2 regions of the Mesorhizobium sp. WSM4845 genome follow, and region 2 is predicted to be linked to the other one. Evidence: riboswitches for the same ligand, from Rfam matches in the RefSeq annotation. Region 2 holds a riboswitch; the other holds the start of a gene.
The links. Region 2 has a riboswitch for S-adenosylmethionine ahead of metX (homoserine O-acetyltransferase MetX). Riboswitches for the same ligand answer to the same signal wherever they lie in the genome.
Positions count from the first base shown of each region.

Region 1 (10,545 bases), on a different contig from region 2:
CGACTGCGCGACCATGACCAGGGTGAGCAGCAGCGAGCTGGTGTTGAGGATGCGGTCCGGCAGCGCGATGTTGCGGTTCAGGAAATTGCTCTCCATCGCCTGGCGCAGCGGCGAGCCGCCCGACTGGAAAACCCAGTCATAGGCGGCGGTCTGCTCCAGCCGCACCGCCTTGCCCTTGGCCAGCGGGTGGCCGCGGCGCACGATGAGGCAGGCTTTTTCGACGCCGATGACGCGGGCCTCGAACAGCCGCGGATTGAGGTCCTCGGGGATGCGCGCGATGATGAAATCGTGACGTGTGGCGATCAGTTCGCGCGCCAGCACATTGGAGGTCTCGACCTGCATGGTGATCTCGATACGCGGATAGATGCGCCGGATCTCGCGGATCGCCGGCACGGCGAGCTCGATTGCAGGGGCCGTCACCGCGCCCAGGAACACCGAGCCGCCCTTGCCTGCCTTGAGCTCGGATATCTCGCGGTCGACCTCGCGCATCTCGAGCAGGATCGAACGCGCGCGCCTCGCCAACGCCTTGCCATAGGGCGTCAGCGTGATGCCGCGCGGCAGCCTCTCGCACAGCTTGACGTCGAGCACCGCCTCCATCTCGGCGATCATGCGCGAGGCGGCGGGCTGGGAGATGTTCATGACCTGGGCTGCCGCGCTGACCCGGCCATGGTCGTCGAGGGCTGCGATCATGCGCATGTGGCGCAGACTGAGGCCGCTGCGCAGCAAGGTCTCACTCCTGCCGGGACGTTCCCCATAACCCTCTGAAAGTCCGCCAAAATCCCGTAACGCCGCCATGATCTCCGTTTGCTCCTCGCTGGTGGCCGGCCGGCAATCCCGGCCCGATCTTTTGGCCACTTTCAATTCTTTTGGCCACTTTCAGTATACCAGTTTTGGTATAGCAACTACCAAAGATCGCATTTGACAGTTATGGCAAAGCGCCACACCTTTGCGCGTCCTGAAACCTGACCGTCGCCAGCGAGAACAATCGCATCGACCGGAACCAGAGTCTCAGGGCCGATTGGGAGGATACCGGAGATCGATATGGCGGCAGCGGCGCGTTTTGGCGCTCCTGCACGATCGCGCGGCCCACGAAACCCAGGGTGCGCGTCCATCAACCAGGGAGAGTTAATGTGAAGATCATCAAGACACTGGCCGCCGTCGCGGCCCTCAGCATCGCGGCCATGACGGTCCCGGCGCAGGCAGGCGAAGGCCTCATCGGCGTGCTGATGCCGACCAAGACCTCGCAGCGCTGGATCAACGACGGCGACGCCGTCAAGTCCCAGCTCGAGGCTCTGGGCTACACTGTCGACCTGCAATATGCGCAGGACGATATCCCCAATCAGCTCAGCCAGCTCGAAAACGAAATCACCAAGGGCCCAAAGGCGCTGATCATCGCCTCGATCGACGGCACCACCTTGTCGGACGCGCTGCAGAAGGCCGCTGACGCCGGCGTCGTCGTCGTCGCCTATGACCGGCTGATCAAGAAAACCCCGAATGTCGACTACTACACCACGTTCGACAATTTCGGCGTCGGCGTCATCCAGGCGAAATCGCTGCTCAAGGGCCTCGGCTATCCCGAGAACAAGGGTCCGTTCAACGTCGAACTGTTCGGCGGCTCGCCTGACGACAACAACGCCTTCTTCTTCTACGACGGCGCCATGTCCGTTCTGCAGCCGCTGATCGACGACAAGACCCTCGTCGTGAAGTCCGGCCAGATGGGCATGGACAAGGTCGGCACGCTCCGCTGGCTGGCAGCCACCGCCCAGGCCCGCATGGACAATCTGCTCTCCGCCCACTACTCGGATGGCAGCCGCGTCGATGGCGTGCTCTCGCCATATGACGGCCTGTCGCGCGGCATCATCGCCTCACTGCGCGCCGTTGGTTACGGCACGGCCGATCAGCCATGGCCAATCGTCACCGGCCAGGACGCCGAAACCGCTTCAGTCAAGGCGATCATCGCCGGCGAGCAGTACTCGACCGTGTTCAAGGACACCCGCGAACTCGCCAAGGCGACGGTCGAGCTCGTCGACAAGGTGCTCTCGGGCGGCAAGCCGGAGGGCCTCGACACCAAGACCTACAACAACGACGTCAAGGTCGTCCCCTCGATCCTGCTGACGCCGCATGATGTCGACAAGTCGAACTACCAGGCCCTGGTGGTCGATTCCGGCTACATCAAGGCCGAAGAGCTGAAGTAACCGCAGACGTAAAACCCGGGGTCCTGCGCAACGCAGGGCCCCGCTTCGCCAGTGAACGACCCGGTATGTTTCCGGACCTCGCAGGAGTGGTATTCCCGATGGCCCAGACGATTTTGGAGATGCGTGACATCACCAAGACGTTTCCCGGCGTCAAGGCGCTTTCGAATGTCAACCTCAGCGTCGAGGAAGGCGAGATCCACGCCGTTGTCGGCGAGAACGGCGCCGGCAAGTCGACACTGATGAAGGTGCTGTCGGGCGTATATCCAGTCGGCACCTATGACGGCGAAATCGTCTATCGCGGCGATGAGTGCCATTTCAAAGGCATCCACGACAGCGAGCGCCGCGGCATCGTCATCATCCACCAGGAACTCGCGCTGGTGCCGATGCTTTCGATCGCCGAAAACATCTTCCTCGGCAACGAACACGCCAGCTACGGCATCATCGACTGGAACGCTAACGAGACGCGCACCAGCGCTCTGCTCAAGAAGGTGGGCCTCAAGGAAGACCCCAAGACGCTGATTACCAATATCGGCGTCGGCAAGCAGCAACTGGTCGAGATCGCCAAAGCGCTCAGCAAGGAAGTGCAGTTGCTGATCCTCGACGAGCCGACGGCGAGCCTGTCCGAAAAGGACAGCCAGGCGCTGCTCGACCTGTTGCTCGAATTCAAGCGGCAGGGCATCACCTCGATCCTGATCTCGCACAAGCTCAACGAAATCAACCGGGTCGCCGACAAGGTCACGATCATCCGCGACGGGCGGACGATCGAGACGCTGGCGAAGAAGGACATCTCGGAAGACCGCATCATCACCTCGATGGTCGGCCGCTCGCTGGACGACCGCTATCCGTCGCGCGAGCCTGACATCGGTGAGATCGTGCTCCAGGTGAAGAACTGGTCGGTCTATCATCCTATCCATGCCGAGCGGCAAGTGATCAAGGGTATCGATATCGACGTCCGCAAGGGCGAGGTGGTGGGTATCGCCGGGCTGATGGGCGCCGGACGCACCGAATTCGCGATGAGCCTGTTCGGCCGCTCCTATGGCCGCGGCATCACCGGCGAGGTGCTGCTCAAGGGCAAGCCCATCGATGTCTCCTCTGTCAGCAAGGCAGTCGAACACGGCATTGCTTACGTCACCGAAGACCGCAAGACCTACGGTCTCAACCTGATCGATCATATCAAGCACAACATCACGCTGGCCAATCTTCCCGGCGTGTCGCGCCATAGCGTGATCGACGACATGCGCGAGCTCGCCGTCGCCAACGATTACAAGGCCAAGACCAACATCCGCTCGTCCAGCGTTTATCAGATGACCGGCAATCTATCGGGCGGCAATCAGCAGAAGGTGGTGCTGTCGAAGTGGCTGTTCGCCAATCCGGAGGTGCTGATCCTCGACGAGCCGACGCGCGGCATCGACGTCGGCGCCAAGTATGAAATCTACACGATCATCGCGCGTCTTGCCTCGGAGGGTAAGGCGATCATCGTCATCTCGTCCGAGATGCCCGAACTGCTCGGCATCACCGACCGTATCTATGTCATGAACGAAGGACGTATCGTCGGCGAAATGGCGGCGAGTGATGCCAGCCAGGAAAAGATCATGCGCGCCATCGTTCGCGGAGAAGGAAAAGCATCATGAGCACCGAAAGCGGTCCCGTCCCGAAAAGCGGCGTCGCCGAAGATGTGCAGCAAGGGCCGCGCATTGCTGTCTCGGCGCTGGTCACCAACCTGCGCGAATACGGCCTGATCCTGGCGCTTATCGCCATCATGGTGTTCTTCCAGTACACGACGTCCGGAACGCTGTTCAAGCCGGTGAACTTGAGCAACCTGGTGCAGCAGAACAGCTTCATCATCGTGATGGCGCTGGGCATGCTGCTGGTGATCGTCTCCGGCCATATCGATCTCAGCGTCGGCTCCGTCGCCGGTTTCATCGGCGCGCTGGCGGCGATGATGATGGTCATCTGGCCTCTCGGCCCTTTCAGCAATCCGCTGGTGGTGTCGATCATCTGCCTGATCGTCGGTGGTTTAATCGGCGCGGCACAAGGCTACTGGATTGCCTATCACCGAATACCGAGCTTCATCGTCACGCTGGCGGGGATGCTGATCTTCCGCGGCATCTGCCAGGCGCTGCTGGGTGGGGGGTCTTCCGTGGGGCCGCTTCCGGTCGGCTTCAAGGCGCTCAGTTCCGGCTTCATTCCCGACGTGATCGGCTCATTGACGCTGATACCGCCGGTGGTGAACGCCGCCGGCAAGACAATCGTCGGCAGCGGCCTGACGCTGCACATGACGACGATCGTGCTCGGCATCGTCGCGGTGGTCGCCTATGCCTATTTCGGGCTCAGGGCACGGCGCAGCCGCGAGCGGCACGGCTACGAAGCCGAGCCCTTCTCGCTGTTCGTCGTCAAGACCCTGGTGACCAGCGCCCTGGCGCTGTTTCTGGTTTACCAATTCGCCACCTACAGGGGTCTGCCAATCGTTCTCGTGGTGATGGGCGTGCTGATCGCGCTGTTCGTCTTCGTCACCAAACGCATGACGGTCGGCCGCCGCATCTACGCAATGGGCGGCAATGCCAAGGCGGCGCAGCTATCGGGTATCAAGACCGAGCGGCTGACCCTGATGGTGTTCATCAATATGGGCGTGCTCTCGGCGCTCGGCGGGCTGATTATTGCGGCGCGCCTTGGCCAGGCGGTGCCGGCGGCCGGCCTCGGCAGCGAGCTCGACGTCATCGCCGCTGTGTTCATCGGCGGCGCTTCGGCGATGGGCGGCGTCGGTCAGGTTGTTGGCGCGGTGGTCGGCGGTTTCATCATGGGCGTCATGAACAACGGCATGTCGATCATGGGCGTCAATGTCGATTGGCAACAGGTGGTCAAAGGCCTGGTGCTGCTCGGCGCCGTGGTCTTCGACGTCTACAACAAGAACAAGGCTTGAGGGCGAGGGAACTCATGCATGTCGCCAAACGTGTGCAGCGTGTTGGGACAACGGCACGCATGAAAGCAAGGATTAAAGCGGGCCCGTTTTCAAACGCGGCGCGCTTTTAGGAGGCACGGGTCACATCGCGGCGCTGCCGGGCGACGCAAGGAAGTCCCCCCAGGGGACCGGGCCCGCGAGCGCAATCCGGACGAAGAATTTCACCCGTGGCGCGGACACCGTCCGAGCTGCGCCAGGAAAAGCTTGCCAGACCGGCAGGCCGGCCAAGGCAATTGAGAGAGGGTACGTCATGCTGATTTCCCAGATCCTCGACGAGGCGGAGACCATCCGCGTCGTCGCCCGCAACGGCGGCAAGACCAGAATCATCAACGGCGCCCGCAGCGTCTATTCGCTGGCAATGGAGGCCGCGCGCACCGGCATCGGGCTGGTCGCCCTCATCGAGCGCAAGGGTTTTGGTGAAGCGGTCGACCTCGATGCCGCCTACAAGAAGGGGCGGCTATTGTCGCCGATCAACCATCCCGACCCGGCGCATCTCCACCTCACCGGCACCGGGCTGACACATCTCGGCTCCGCCGCGACCCGCGATTCCATGCACAAGAAGCTCAGCAGCGACGGCGAGGAGCAGCTCACCGATTCCATGAAGATGTTCCGCATGGGGCTGGAGGGCGGCAAGCCGGCCAAGGGCCAGACCGGCGTGCAGCCGGAATGGTTCTACAAGGGCAACGGCACCATGGCAGTGGCGCCCGGTGCGGCACTTCTGTCGCCGGCCTTCGCCGAGGATGCCGGCGAGGAGCCGGAAGTCGCCGGCATCTATGTCATCGGCGACGACGGCGCCCCGTTTCGCGTCGGCTTCACGCTGTCAAACGAATTTTCCGATCACGTCACCGAGCGCGTGAACTATCTTTTCCTCGCGCATTCCAAGCTGCGCAACGCTTCGTTCGGACCGGAGATCCTGATCGGCGAGCTGCCGTCCGACGTCAGGGGTTCCTCGCGCATCCTCCGCGACGGCCAGCTGCTGTGGGAAAAACCGTTCCTGTCGGGCGAGGCGAACATGTCGCACACCATCGCCAATCTCGAACATCACCACTTCAAATATTCGGCCTTCCGCCAGCCGGGCGACGTGCATGTGCACATGTTCGGCACCGCGACACTGTCCTTCGCCGACGGCGTCAGGACCGAGGCCGGCGACGTCTTCGAGATCGAGGCCAAGGATTTCGGCCTGCCGCTGCGCAACCCGCTGGAAATCGAGCAGCCGGTGAAGGTGGCGGTGAAGGCGCTTTAGGCGCCAACCTTCTCCTTCTCCCCTTGTTGTGGGAGAAGGAAGAACGCGCAGCTTCAACGCCTCAATAAATGTCGAAGTCGAAATATTTGGCCTGGATCTTCTTGTAGGTGCCGTCTGCGACGATCGCGTCGATCGCGGCGTTGAGCTTTTCGCGCAGCGCATTGTCTTCCTGGCGCACGGCGATACCGGCTTCGGTCTCCGTGCCCTTGACGTCGCCGACCATCTTGCAGCAGTCGTCGCTCGACTTCTTCATCCAGTCCATCAGCACGAATTTGTCTGAAAGGACGGCATCGAGACGGCCGTTCATCAGGTCGGCGACCGCCTCCTCCTGGGTTGGATAGAGCTTCGCCTCGGCGCCGGCCTTGCCATAGACATCCTGGGCATAGTCGGCCTGGGTGGTCGAAGCCTGGGCGCCGACTGTCTTGCCGGCGAGTGCCGCCGGTTCGGTCGAGGCAATATCGCTGTCCTTCAAGGCCACCAGCGAAAGCGGCGTCGTATAGTATTTGTTGGTGAAGGAGACCTGCTTCTTGCGCTCCTCGGTAATGCTCATGGACGCGATGATGGCGTCGAATTTTTTGGCCTGGAGCGCCGGGATCATGCCGTCCCAGTCCTGCGTGACAAGTTCGCATTCGACCTTCATCTGAGCGCAAAGCGCATTGGTGATGTCGATGTCGAAACCGACGAGCTTGCCGTCCGCGGTGATGGTGTTGAACGGCGGATAGGCGCCTTCAGTGGCGATCTTCAACGTTTCCTGTGCTTGCGCCGACAGCGACCCGACTGACATCGCCAGCATGACGGCTGTTGCTGCCGATGCGATCCATCTTGAAATCTGCATTTTTTGTTCCCCTTGTTCCAACCGTATTGACGGCTAAGACAGCCAAGCACGACCCGTAAGGTCAGGCAAGCATGGTCTGATCATAGTGGGCGATCAGCGCGCGGCGCGAAAATGCTTGGACAGTTTCAGGCCCTGCGCCTGATAGTTCGAGCCGAGATCTGTGCCGTAGAGCGCCTGCGGCCGCTTCAGCATGTGCTCGTAGACCAGCCGTCCGACGATCTGGCCGTGATCGAGGATGAACGGCACTTCGTGGCTGCGCACTTCGAGCACGGCCCGACTGCCGGTGCCGCCCGAGGCCGAATGGCCGAAACCCGGATCGAAGAAACCGGCATAGTGGACGCGGAATTCGCCGACCAGCGGATCGAAGGGCGTCATCTCGGCGGCATAGAGCGGCGGCACATGCACCGCTTCCTGGCTGACGAGGATATAAAATTCGTCCGGATCGAGCACCAGTTCGCCGGCACCGCTCTTGTAGAGCGGGTCCCAGAAATCGACGACATCCTGCGCGGCGCGCTTGTCGACATCGACCAGGCCGGTGTGGTGCTTGCCGCGGTAGCCGACCAGCCCGTCCTTGTCGCCATCGAGGTCGATCGACAGTGCGATGCCGCCGCCGGAAATGTTCGGCGGCTCGGTGGCGACGAGCGTCTCGGCACGGTGCAATTCGTGCAGCTCGCTTTCCGACAAAAGCGCGTTGCCGGTGCGGAACCGGATCTGCGACAGCCGCGAGCCGGCGCGGACGACGATCGGAAAGGTGCGCGGGCTAACTTCGAGATAGAGCGGGCCGTTGTAGCCGGCAGCGATCTTGTCGAACTCGTGGCCGCGATCGGTCATCACGCGGGTGAAGATGTCGAGCCGCCCGGTCGAGCTTTTTGGGTTGGCCGAGGCGGAAATGTTTGCCGGAAGCGCCAGGCTCTCGAGCAGCGGCACGATATAGACGCAGCCCGTCTCCAGCACCGCACCATCGGTGAGATTGATTTCGTGCAGCTTCAGGCGGTCGAGTTTTTCAGCAACCCTGTGGTTGGGGCCGGGCAGGAAGGAGGCGCGCACCCGCCAGGCCTTGTCGCCAAGCCTGAGGTCCAGGCTGGCCGGCTGAACCTGGTCGGCGTCGAGCGCGCGCGGCGACTTCAGCGCGCCCGACTGGTACAGCGCGGAAATATCCTGATCCGGAAGAATGCCTGTCTGCCGCAAAGTCTGGCTCCGCTCGAAGGCCGGGCGTGGTCTCGTCTTGCCGCAGGTTCTTGCCGTGGAACCCGCTGGTACAAACCTCTTAATCATGCCGGCAATTGACGCAAGCGCTGCGCAGGTCTAAAGGATCGTTATCCCGTGGTGATTTGGCCGGTCGGCTTGCAGCCACGTTAAACAAGTCGCTAAAGGACCGTCGGGCCGAAAGGCCGTACGACCGGTTGCGACTTTCGCGGCCGGTTTTTTTGTGTTTGGACCATTTTTTTGTGTTTGGAACAAGGTGATGACGAGCAAAACGCGCAACTGGAAGCCTCAGACCGCCCTCGTGCATGCAGGAACGCTGCGTTCCGGCTTCGGCGAAACCTCCGAGGCGATGTATCTCACGCAAGGCTATGTCTACGACACGGCGCAAGCGGCGGAAGCCCGCTTCAAGGGCGAGGAACCGGGCTTCATCTATTCGCGCTATGCCAATCCGACGGTCGACATGTTCGAGAAGCGCATGTGTGCGCTGGAAGGTGCCGAAGATGCCCGCGCCACCGCATCCGGCATGGCGGCGGTGACGGCGGCGTTGCTGTGCAGTGCCCGGGCCGGCGACCACATCGTGGCGGCGCGCGCGCTGTTCGGCTCCTGTCGCTGGGTGGTCGAGACGCTGGCGCCGAAATACGGCATCGAGGCGACGCTGGTCGACGGCACCGACATCGCCAATTGGGAAAAGGCGGTCAGGCCCAACACCAAGTTGTTCTTCCTTGAAAGCCCGACCAATCCAACGCTGGAGGTCGTCGACATCGCAGCCGTAGCCTCGCTTGCCGATTCGATCGGCGCGCGGCTGATCGTCGACAACGTCTTTGCCACGCCCTTGCAGCAGAAGCCGTTGCAACTCGGCGCCCATATCGTCGTCTATTCGGCGACCAAGCACATCGACGGCCAGGGGCGCTGCCTCGGCGGCATCATCCTGTCGGACAAGAAGTGGATCGACGAGAATTTGCACGACTACTTCCGCCACACCGGTCCCAGCCTCTCGCCCTTCAATGCCTGGACGCTGCTGAAGGGCCTGGAGACGCTGCCGCTGCGCGTGCGCCAGCAGACGGAAAGTGCCGGCCGGATCGCGGACTTCCTCGCCGAGCGATCGGAAATTGTCCGTGTCATCTATCCCGGCCGCGCCGATCACCCGCAGGCGGCGATCGTCAAGAAGCAGATGTCGGGCGGCTCGACGCTGATCTGCCTCGACGTCAAGGGAGGCAAGCAGGCGGCCTTCGCCTTCCAGAACGCGCTCGATGTCGTACTGATCTCCAACAATCTCGGTGACGCCAAGAGCCTGATCACCCATCCGGCGACGACGACACACAAGAATCTGAGCGACGAGGCGCGGGCCGAACTTGGCATCGGGCCAGGCACGCTCAGGCTGTCCGTCGGACTGGAGGACACTGACGACCTGCTCGAAGACATCGAGCAGGCCTTGAAAGCCGCCAGGTAGGGATACGCGCCGAACTGCTGCGCTCTGATCTGCAAAGCAGGCGCCGTCAGGCGCCCGACGGCGTCTCTTCCAATTCCGCAACGGCGCTGGTTTGGATGGTCATCGTGTTGCCGCGCCAGTCGACGGCACCGCTGAGCCAGCCGCGCACCCAGATGGCGGGAAGCATCACGTCCCGCGCAACCATCGCCGGGATCATGCGCAGCGACAGGTGCCAGCCCTTGGCCGAGGCGAGAGCGCATTCCGGCAGATAGGCGACTATCAGCACGGCGATGGCGGTAGCCGGCAGGCTGAAACCGGCGCCTGCTGCCGCAACCAGCGCAAGCACCAGCGGCGGCGCCGCTCCGATCAGGATCTCGGGCGCGAAAAACAGTGGGAAGGTGACGCGACGCAGGCGTGCCCAGCGGGCCTGGCGCGACCAGATTTCGCCAAATGTGCGCAAGCCGAGCGGCTGTTCGAAGGGCGCGGCAACGAGATTGACGCGCAGTCCGAGCCCGTTGACCAGCTTGGTCGCGGCGGCATCCTCGGCAATCTCGGCGGCAAGCGCACGGATGCCGCCATTGGCGTCGAGCAATGGCTTGTTCCACAGCATGCTCTTGCCCTGGGCGAAACCGAGGCCGAGCGCCTCGCCGGTATATTGCCAGCGCGCCTGCAGCGTGT
Region 1 is NZ_JBVVQA010000011.1:130,106-140,650, forward strand. Features, by position in the region: gene AC0L2C_RS15225 (LysR family transcriptional regulator) at 1-795, opposite strand, end outside; gene chvE (multiple monosaccharide ABC transporter substrate-binding protein) at 1,131-2,195, shown strand; gene mmsA (multiple monosaccharide ABC transporter ATP-binding protein) at 2,219-3,826, shown strand; gene mmsB (multiple monosaccharide ABC transporter permease) at 3,823-5,115, shown strand; gene araD1 (AraD1 family protein) at 5,405-6,397, shown strand; gene AC0L2C_RS15250 (ABC transporter substrate-binding protein) at 6,459-7,232, opposite strand; gene AC0L2C_RS15255 (2'-deoxycytidine 5'-triphosphate deaminase) at 7,326-8,420, opposite strand; SAM riboswitch at 8,546-8,623, shown strand; gene AC0L2C_RS15260 (O-succinylhomoserine sulfhydrylase) at 8,698-9,888, shown strand; gene AC0L2C_RS15265 (ceramide glucosyltransferase) at 9,935-10,545, opposite strand, start outside.
Region 1: linked by a shared signal. The riboswitch ahead of AC0L2C_RS15260 (O-succinylhomoserine sulfhydrylase) and the one ahead of metX (homoserine O-acetyltransferase MetX) in region 2 are both predicted to bind S-adenosylmethionine.

Region 2 (10,545 bases):
GCGGTGTTACCGATCCTAATGCCGGTCCCGGGGCCGATCCCGGGTCCGTCCCGGTCGACGCGGCAGCACCGGTCGACTGTTTGCAAGGCGAGCGCGGTCGGCGGTTTTTCTCCGATCCGTATTTTCCGGAACTTGATCGTTAGACCTCGACGAATGGCGATCAGTCCCAGATGTCTCCGGACTCGGGCCGGCTGGCCGAAGCGACGGGTCGCCGTTATCGCTTCAGCAGGAACACCGCCTGCTGGCCAAAGAAATTCCAGAACCACCATGGCATCGACAGGCCGATTTTCTGGCCATTGGCGTCGAGCGCGGTTGCCTTTTCCACCGTTGCGCCAAGCTCTTCGCAGAGATTGACGAAGTCGCGGATGGTGCAGAAATGGATGTTGGGCGTGTCGTACCAGGAATAGGGCAGGTCCTTGGTCACCGGCATCCGCCCTTCGACGAACAGCGAAAGGCGTACCCGCCAGTGGCCGAAATTGGGGAAGGAGACGATGGCGTGCTTGCCGATCCTGAGCAACTCGTCGAGCACCAGCTTCGGGTTGCGGGTCGCCTGCAAGGTCTGCGACAGGACGACGAAATCAAAACCTTTGTCGGGATAGAATTTGAGGTCCTTGTCGGCGTCGCCCTGGATGACGGACAGGCCGCGTGCCACGCATTCGTTGACGCCGCGCTGCGACAGTTCCATTCCACGGCCGTCGACCTGCTTCGTTGCCTGCAGCAATTCGAGCAGCAGGCCATCACCGGAGCCGACGTCCAGCACCCGCGACTGCGGCGGGATGAGATCGGCGACGACTTCGAGGTCGACGCGCTGGGCGTGGTTGACACTCATGATCGTGCCTCTTGACTGGCGCATGACCTTGATCCGAAAAGTCTGCAACTTTTCGGGGTCATGCGCTGAGCCCCCTGGCGCGGGCCGCCGACGCGATGAAGCCGTTGATGGCCGCGAACAGCTCCGGCTCGTCGAGCAGGAAGGCGTCGTGGCCGCGATCGGTCTCGATCTCGACGAAAGACACCGAGGCGCCGGCCGCGTTCAGCGCATGAACGACCGAGCGGCTCTCCTCGGTGGGGAACAGCCAGTCGCTGGTGAAGGAGACCAGGCAGAAACGGGTCTTGGTGCCGGCAAAGGCGTCGGCGAGCCGGCCGCCATGGTCGGCGGCAAGGTCGAAATAGTCCATCGCCCTGGTCATGTAGAGATAGGAGTTGGCGTCGAAGCGGTCGACGAAGGTCATGCCCTGATGGCGCAGATAGCTCTCGATCTGGAAATCGGCGTCGAAACCGAAGGTGAGTGCTTCACGATCCTGCAGGTTGCGGCCAAACTTCCGGTGCAGGGCCGCCTCCGACAGATAGGTGATGTGAGCGGCCATCCGCGCCACGGCCAGCCCCTTTTCTGGACGCTTGCCCTGCTCGAAATATTTGCCGCCATGCCAGTCGGGATCGGCCATCACCGCCTGCCGGCCGACCTCATGGAAGGCGATGTTCTGCGAGGAATGACGCGCGCCGGTGGCGATCGGCAGCGCCGAGAAAACGCGCTCCGGATAGCTCGACGCCCATTGCAGCACCTGCATGCCGCCCATCGAGCCGCCGAGCACCGAGAACAGCTTTTCGATGCCGAAATGGTCGACCAGCATCAACTGCGCCCGCACCATGTCGCGGATGGTGATGATCGGCAGGTCGAGCCCGTACGGCTTGCCGGTGGCGGGATTGGTCGAGGCGGGGCCGGTCGAGCCGAGGCAGCCGCCGATGACGTTCGAGCAGATGACGAAGAAGCGGCTGGTGTCGATGATCTTGCCGGGGCCGATCAGCACTTCCCACCAGCCCGGCTTGCCGGTCACTGGATTGGTGCTGGCGACATGCTGGTCGCCGGTCAGTGCATGGCAGACGAGGATGGCGTTGGAGCGGGCGTCGTTGAGCGTGCCGTAAGTCTTGTAGGCGATCTGGAACGGTGACAGCAGCGTGCCGGCATCGAGCTTGAGCGGCTTGTCGGCACCGAAACGCAACACCGGGCTCGACGGCTCGTCGGCCTCGTTGTTGGTCCTTTTCGTGCGCAGCGCGACCATCGCATCCTCTTACATTAACCCATCGTGTTTTCCGAAAGTCGATTGCGATTTTCGGGTCGATGCGACTGTCCGGCCGGCTGCGGACAACAAAAAACCGGCATTGCCTTCGCAAAGCCGGTTACAAGATGCAAACGGCCCTTTAGCGAGTTGTTTAACGTGGCTGCAAGCCGACCGGCCAAATCACCACGGGATTCGCCTTTCTTTAGGACCGGCGCGCCTCGGCGTCAACGGCCAGTCGTTTACCCATGCCAGTCGCTCACCCATGATCGCCGCCTCTCGACATTCCAGGCCACGACTTGTATTTCCGCTGCGGCTTCTAGTGTGCTGGATTTGAAGTTCCTGAGCGCCGTTGCCACCAAAATGGCAGGAACTTCAAATCCACCACACTAGGTGGAAGCGTTCTCGACGGATTTTTGCAATATGAACCAGGCATCGGATCAGGCACGTCCAACGCCCCGCGCGGGGATCATGGACATCGAAGCCTATGTGCCGGGCAAAAGCACGGCGCCGGCCGGCGTTACCAAGGTCCACAAATTGTCGTCGAACGAGAACCCGCTCGGCCCCTCGCAGAAGGCGATAGAAGCAGCGCGCGACGTCGCGGCCAAGCTCGACATATATCCCGACGGCACCGCCAGGCGCCTGCGGGAGGCGATCGCCGAGGTGCATGGCCTCAACCCGGCGAACATCGTCTGTTCCAACGGTTCCGACGAGATTCTGGGCCTGCTTGCGCAGACCTATCTCGCACCCGGCGATGAAGCTGTGATCACCGAACACGGCTTCATGGTCTACAAGATCTACATCCAGTCGGCAGGTGCTGTCCCGGTGTCGGTCAAGGAAACCAATGAGCGTGCCGACGTCGATGCGATCCTTGCCACCGTAACGCCGCGTACGCGGATCATCTTCCTTGCCAATCCCAACAACCCGACCGGCACCTATTTGCCGTTCCAGGAGGTGCGCCGCCTGCATGCCGGCCTGCCTCGAAACGTGCTTCTGGTGCTGGATGCAGCCTATGCCGAATATGTCCGCCGCAACGACTATGAAGCCGGCGTCGAACTGGTGGCTGGCGCGGAAAACGTGGTCATGACCCGCACCTTCTCCAAGCTCGGCCTCGGCGGCGCGCGGATCGGCTGGATGTACGCGCCGATGCATGTCATCGATGCGATCAACCGGGTGCGGGGTCCCTTCAACGTCAACGCGACGGCGATCGAGGCCGGCATTGCCGCGATCCGCGACCGTGCCCATGTCGAGCGCAGCGTGGCGCATAACGAGACCTGGCTGACCTGGGTGAGCGAGGAGTTGACCAGGCTCGGACTGCGGGTGACGCCGAGCGTCGGCAATTTCGTCCTCATCCACTTTCCCGAAGACAAAAAACATTCGGCGGCAGCTGCGGACGATTACCTCTGTGCGCGCGGCTACATATTGCGGCGCGTTTCCGGCTACGGTTTCCCGAATGCGCTGCGCATGAGCATCGGCACCGAAGAGGCCAATCGCGGCGTGGTCGCCGCCCTCGCGACATTTCTGAAAAGCTAGAACACCATGACATCACCGATGTTCGAAAAGATCGCGCTGGTCGGCATCGGCCTGATCGGCTCGTCGCTGGCCCGCGTAATCCATCGCGAAGGCCTTGCCGGTCATGTCGCCATCTCGACGCGCAGCGAAACGACGCTGGCGCGGGCGAAACAACTCGGCCTCGGCTCCTCCTACACGTCGGATGCGAAAGAGGCGGTCGGCGATGCCGACCTGGTCATCGTTTCGGTGCCGGTCGGTTCTTCGGGCGAGGTCGCCGAGGAAATCGCGCCGGCGCTGAAGCCGGGCGCGATCCTCACCGATGTCGGCTCGACCAAGGCGTCGGTCATCGCGCAGATGCAGCCGCATGTGCCTGCCGGCGTGCATTTCATTCCCGGCCATCCACTGGCCGGCACTGAAAAATCGGGCCCGGACGCCGGCTTTGCCGAATTGTTCGAAAACCGCTGGTGCATCTTCACGCCGCTACCCGGCACCGATCCCGAGGCGCTGGAAAGGCTCTCGGAATTCTGGCGCCGCTGCGGCTCCAACATCGACACGATGGATCCCCAGCATCACGACATGACATTGGCCATCGTCTCGCACCTGCCGCACATCATCGCCTATAACATCGTCGGCACCGCCGACGATCTGGAGTCGGTGACCAAGTCCGAGGTCATAAAATATTCGGCCTCCGGCTTTCGCGACTTCACGCGCCTTGCCGCGTCCGACCCGACGATGTGGCGGGACGTCTGCCTGCACAACAAGGATGCCATCCTCGAAATGCTGGCGCGGTTCTCGGAGGATCTGGCCTCGCTGCAGCGGGCGATCCGCTGGGGCGACGGCGAAAAGCTGTTCAACCTGTTCACCCGCACCCGCGCCGTGCGCCGCTCGATCATCGAGGCCGGCCAGGACATCGACGTGCCGGACTTTGGCCGGCAGGCAGTCGAGCATCCGGCCAAGGGATAGAGCATCGGACCCGTACCGGTTTTATGTGAAATCCGATGCTCAAGCAAAAGATAGAGCGGCGGTACCATCCGATTTGAAGGCCGCCTCGCGCTCAATCCGGCCAGTGAGCCGCCATCATCGCCAGTGTCTCGGCCCTGTCCGGCGCGCCCAGCCTGCCGCCGAAGCGCAGGCATTTGAGCGCGGCGGCGGCGCTGGCAAAGCGCAATGTCCGTTCGATCGGCATGGCCTCGGCCAGCCCGACGGCAAAGGCGCCGTGAAACACGTCGCCGGCGGCAAGCGTATCCACTGCCTTGATCCTTGGCGCGGCGACGTGGCGCACCGACGCCACCGAACGGTCGAACCACCAGCTTCCCGCTGCGCCGCAGGTCACCGCTACGAATGCATCGGTGCGTCTGGCCAGCGCTTCACAGGCCTCCTGCGGGCCTTGCTCCTCGCCGCAGAGGATGAACGCCGCCGGCTCCGACGCGACGATGTGCGAGGCGAGCGGAAACAGCCGTTCCAGCACGGCCCGTGGCGCGGTGTCGGCATCGAGTATGGCTGGACGGCCGTTTGCGCGCGCCGCCGTCAGGGCCAGAGCTGCCGCGCCCGGCCAGCGCACGTCGACCAGGACGGCGTCGAATGCGGTGAGATCCTGAATGGGGAGCGCTTCGGGGTCGGCCTGGGCGAGCTTGTTATAGAACGGAACAATAATGCGCTCGCCATGCGTGTCGACCAGGATGGCCGACAGTGCCGACCGCGCCCCGGCGACGCGCCGGACAAAGCTGCAATCGACGCCTTCGGCCTCAATGCCTGCGACCAGCTGATCGCCGACGAGGTCGTCTCCCGCGCTCGCCCACAGCGATACCTCCGCGCCCAGGCGGCGTGCGGCGCAGGCCGCGCTCGAAGCCATGCCCGAGGCGATCTGGACGCCGTCGGACGCGATGAACTTGCCCTGACGCGCCGGAAGCGTGTCGACGCGAAGGATCGTATCGAGCGTCAGCGCGCCAACACTCAGGAGCTTCACCGGGCGGTTCATCTATCTTCCTGCTTGGCCATGGTCTTTTCGAACTGGAGGTTCGCAATCATCGCCTAATCGACCGGCTTGATGCTGCCCAGAGGGATAAAACCGAGCGAGGCCTTGCCCTTGACGATCTTGAGCGGCATCGACGGTTCGTTGCCAAGCAGCGCCAGCCCGGCAAAGCCGGTTTTGATCTGGCTCTTCTGCTCGGGAATGGCTTTGCCGAGGATTTCCGCCACCGCCTTCGGATCGCTGAGCCTGATCATCAAATCGGCGTCGATCAGCCCGTCGGCATCGACCGAGACCGGCCCGGAAACGGTGACGCGCGCGCTTCCCGACGACAGATCGAGCTTGCCGATATCCACCGCCTGGCCGCGCAGGCTCTCCGTTTGTTTCTTGATCAGCGCCACGCCGTTCTTCAGCGTCACGTCGCCGCTGCCGTCGAGCGGCGGCAGCACGCGGCCATCGATCGCGCCCGGATCGATTTCGAGATCGGTAAAACTCCCGGCATAGTCGATGTCCTGGCCGTTCGGACGCAATTCTCCGACCGCTGTCCCAGCGCTGAACAGCTCGACCGGGTCTGTGCCATCGGCGGGATCGGTCTGGGCTGACAGAGCCTCTGCCTCCAGTGAAACGCGCCGGGGCAGGGGCCAGGACAGTTTGACGTTCGCTCGCAGATTATCCCAGTCGATCCACAGCGGCGCCATCCCCGGCACGGAGGTCCTGAGCGGCCCCTGCAGGTCGGCGCCAGGGGACAGGATCTGGGTGACGTGTGTGACTGCTTTGAGGCTGCCGAGCGAGGCGGCGACGTTCCTGCTGTCGTCCTGATAAGCCAGGCTGTCGCAGGTAACGGCGAAGCTTAAGGGGTAGCCGCTGACCGTGAGATTGACGCAGTCCGCCTCGATGCCATTGCCGTTGAACTCGGCCACCGCTTTGCCGGCTTCGCTCTTGACCCTGTCTGCCAGGTAGAACCAGCCGGCGCTGTAGAGGCCAAACAGCACGACGATGAAAACGCCGAGCCAGAACAGCCGGCGGAGAAAATTCGGCGGGCGTTCGTCATTTGACGTCATGCTGCGGCTCTCGTTGGCGCGTGTTGCAGAGGAGACTGTCGTTTCCGGCAAGATCGGGTAGACGGAGACGGATTGAAAAAACACCGATTCCAGTGCGGTGCTGCAACCAGGCTTGGCGATATGGGCGATTTTTGGGTTTTTGGCTACGGCTCGCTGATCTGGCGGCCGGGATTTGCGCATGTCGAGACGCGGCGGGCCCGCCTCCATGGCTATCGCCGCTCGCTGTGCGTCTACTCCTTCGTGCATCGCGGCACGCGCGAACGGCCCGGCCTGGTGCTCGGCCTCGACCGTGGCGGCTCCTGCATCGGGCTGGCTTTCCGCGTCCCCGGCGATCTGCGCAACGAGGTCATCACCTATCTGCGCGAGCGCGAACTGGTCACCAATGTCTATCTCGAGCGCATGCTTAGCATTCGCCTCGACAAGGGGGGCACGCGTGAGGCCGACAAGGGTTGGGGCGAGAATGGCGGCGAGACGGACGGAGGCGAGACGGTCGAGGCTGTCGCCTATGTCGTCGACCGTACCCACGAGCAATATGCCGGTGCGCTCGATGCGGCCGATGCGGCGAGCGTCGTTCGCGGCGCCGTCGGCCAGTCGGGAAAGAATGAGGACTACGTGTCCAGCACGCTGGAGCACCTCGAGGCGCTGGGGATCCGCGACCATTGGCTGGAAGAGGTGGCGAAACGGATCGCGCCTTTGTGAAGCGCTGGTCGGTGGAAAAGTCGGCCGGCCCTTTGACGTTGGTGCGGCCCGCCATAGGTTAAGCCGGTCACGGGGCTTTTCGCCCGCTTCTTTCCATTCCCCACGGAGATCAGTCTTGCAGAAACGTCGTCTCGGTCAAACCGACCTGTCCATCGCGCCGCTGGTTCTGGGTGGCAACGTCTTCGGCTGGACCGCCGACGAGAAAACCTCTTTCGACCTGCTCGACCGGTTCGTCGGCGCCGGCCTCAACGCCATCGACACCGCCGATGCCTATTCGCGCTGGGTTCCCGGCAACAAGGGCGGCGAATCCGAAACGATCATCGGCAAATGGATGAAAAGCCGCGGCAATCGCGACAAGGTTGTGGTGATCACCAAGGTCGGGTCGGACATGGGGCAGGGCAGGAAAGACCTCTCCGCAGCCTATATCGAAAAGGCCATCGATGCGTCGCTGAAGCGGCTGCAGACCGATGTCGTCGATCTCTATCTGTCGCACTGGCCGGACCCGGCCACCCCTTACGAGGAAACGCTTGGCGCCTATCAGAAGCTGCTCGACAAGGGCAAGATCCGCCACGTCGGCGCCTCCAATCTCGATGCCGGCCAGATGCGCGCCGCGCTCGACGTGGCAAGCTTGCGGGGCCTGCCGCGCTATTCGGTGCTGCAGCCGGAATACAATCTCTACGATCGCGCCTCTTTCGATGGACCGCTGCGCGATCTGTGCATGGCCGAGGATATCGGCGTCATCACCTATTTCAGCCTCGCCAAGGGGTTTTTGAGTGGCAAGTACCGCAGCGAAGCCGATCTCGGCAAAAGCGCGCGTGGCGACGACGTGAAGAACTATCTCAACGCGCGCGGCATGCGCGTCCTGGCGGCACTCGACGCTGTGTCGGCGCGTCACTCGGCCAAGCCGGCGGAAGTGGCGCTCGCCTGGGTGATCGCGCGGCCCGGCGTAGCTGCGCCGATCGCCAGCGCCACGACGCTGGACCAGGTCGACAGCCTCGTCCGCGCCGCATCATTGGAGCTCAGCCCGGACGATATCGCCGAGCTCGACAGCGCGAGCGCATAGACGCCAGCGCGAAGCGGCGGCTTGATCAAACAGCAGCCAAGAATCCTGCGTGGCCTGCGCCGGAAGGCTCCCTGCACGATCGTTCAAGACGCCCTGGTGTGCCCTGCCATACCCTTGCCGGCATCGCGCCTGGATACTGGTATACAGATGGCCGAACAGGTCTTTTCCCATCCGGAACTATGGCAGCAATTGCTCGCGCTTGTGCTGGCATCCGCGGTCGTGATGGGCAGTCCGGGGCCGGCGACGATAAGCGTCACCGCCGTCGGCGCCGCCTTCGGCCTGCGCGATTCGCTCCGCTATGCCTCGGGCATCATTCTTGGTACGGTCGCCGTGCTTTTGGTCGTGGCGACGGGCATTACGACCATGCTCGCCTCTGTGCCGACGCTCACACCGCTCCTGGCAGTGGCATCCGCAGCCTACATCCTCTATCTCGCCTTCAAGATAGCAACGGCCCCGCCTCTGGCCGTGCGTAGCGGCGGGGCGGCGCGTCCCACATTCCTCGGCGGGTTTCTTCTGGCCGTCGCCAACACGAAAGCCTATGTGGCGATTGCCGCCGTATTTGCCGGCACGTCGTCCGCCGGTGAGCTCGATGCAGGAATAAGGTTGGCGGTCCTCGCTTCGATGATCGTCGCCATCCATGTCCTGTGGCTTCTCGCCGGGGCAGCGTTGCGCGGTTCTTGCGCAAGCCGCTAGCCTCGCGGATCATTAATCTGACGTTCGCGGCAACACTGGTGTTGACCACGGCGCTGGCTGTGATTCGCTAGGGGACAGTGCCGCAAGCTTAGATGGTCAGGTCGGGGTATCGGAGCCAAGTTCCCCCAGCCGCTTTACCGCCGTCGGCGGCATTGGCGGCGGGTTTGGCGCCTGGGACGCCTCGATGAGCAGCTGGTCGCAGGCGGCTTCCGTCTCGCCGATCAGCCGTTCCATGAATTCTTGCTTGCCCAAACCCGCCGGGATCGGCGGCAGGAAGCGGGCCTTGATCGTGCCGGGATAGCGCAGGAATTTCCGCCGCGGCCAGTAGAGGCCGGCGACATGGGCGACCGGCACCACCGGAATGCCAAGCTGGGTATAGAGCTCGACGATGCCGTATTTATAGGCCGGCTCGTCGCCCGGCGCCCGGCGCGTGCCCTCGGGATAGATGATCAGCTGGCGGGGATTGCGCGCCAGCTCCTGCCTGGTCGCGGCGACCACCGCTTTCAGCGCCTTCGAGCGGCTGCCGCGGTCGACCGGGATCATCCGCATTTTCAGGATGTACCAGCCGAAGAACGGGATCCAGGTCAGTTCCCGCTTGAGGATGTAGATCGGATCCTGCAGGAACGGGAAAAAGGCGATCGCGTCCCAGAAGGACTGGTGCTTCGGCGCCAGGATGAAGGAACCCTCGGGCAGGTTTTCCTGGCCGGTGATCTCGCTTTTGGTGCCGGCGATCTTGTCATAGAGCCACATGCTGGTGTGTGACCAGAATTTCGGCACGAACCAGGCACGGTGGCGCGGAGACAGGAAATAGTACGGGGTCCAGAGGATCATCTGGACGATCAGATTGACGTAGAAGACGAAGTTGAACGCCAGCGAGCGGACATAAAGCATGCAGGAAGAGCCCGGTGAGGAGGTGTGCGTTGGTTACACCAAGCGCGGGCAAAAAGGAAACCGTGCGATGGCCGGAGATCGATCCGCCTTGATGAAGCCGCGGCCCGTTCGTCAGGCCTGCCACGTCTCTTGCACCAGCCGTTTCTTCAGGCGTGGGGCGGCGAAATCGAGAAACGCACGCAGTTTCACCGGCAGCAGGCCATTGCCGGCATGCACCAGGCTGACCGGCCATGGCTGCGGCTCGAATGCCTCCAGCATGGTGCAGAGGGTGCCCGACCGCACTGCAGCTGCGATCTGGTAGGAAAGCACCCTTGTTAACCCGATGCCGGCAATCGCGGCATCGATCGCCGCTTCCGCGGTGTTGACCCGAAGTCGTGAGCGGATCGGAACGGTGAGGTCGGTCTTGCCCGTGGCAAAAGTCCATGCGGCGGGAGCGGTGAGCCCCTCGAAGGTGACGCAGTTGTGTGCTGCGAGGTCTTTCGGCGCCTCCGGCGTGCCGTGCTCGGCCAGATAGGCCGGGCTTGCGCAAACAACGCGCCGGATCGAGCCGATGCGGGTGGCCACAAGGCTGGAGTCGGGAAGCTGGCCGATGCGGACGGCGAG
Region 2 is NZ_JBVVQA010000033.1:30,075-40,619, forward strand. Features, by position in the region: gene AC0L2C_RS28200 (DUF1194 domain-containing protein) at 1-143, shown strand, start outside; gene metW (methionine biosynthesis protein MetW) at 215-829, opposite strand; gene metX (homoserine O-acetyltransferase MetX) at 888-2,057, opposite strand; SAM riboswitch at 2,177-2,254, opposite strand; gene hisC (histidinol-phosphate transaminase) at 2,478-3,587, shown strand; gene AC0L2C_RS28220 (prephenate/arogenate dehydrogenase family protein) at 3,594-4,529, shown strand; gene AC0L2C_RS28225 (sugar kinase) at 4,621-5,544, opposite strand; gene AC0L2C_RS28230 (DUF2125 domain-containing protein) at 5,598-6,596, opposite strand; gene AC0L2C_RS28235 (gamma-glutamylcyclotransferase) at 6,717-7,295, shown strand; gene AC0L2C_RS28240 (aldo/keto reductase) at 7,411-8,358, shown strand; partial or broken gene AC0L2C_RS28245 (LysE family translocator) at 8,506-9,122, shown strand; gene AC0L2C_RS28250 (lysophospholipid acyltransferase family protein) at 9,148-9,942, opposite strand; gene AC0L2C_RS28255 (LysR family transcriptional regulator) at 10,054-10,545, opposite strand, start outside.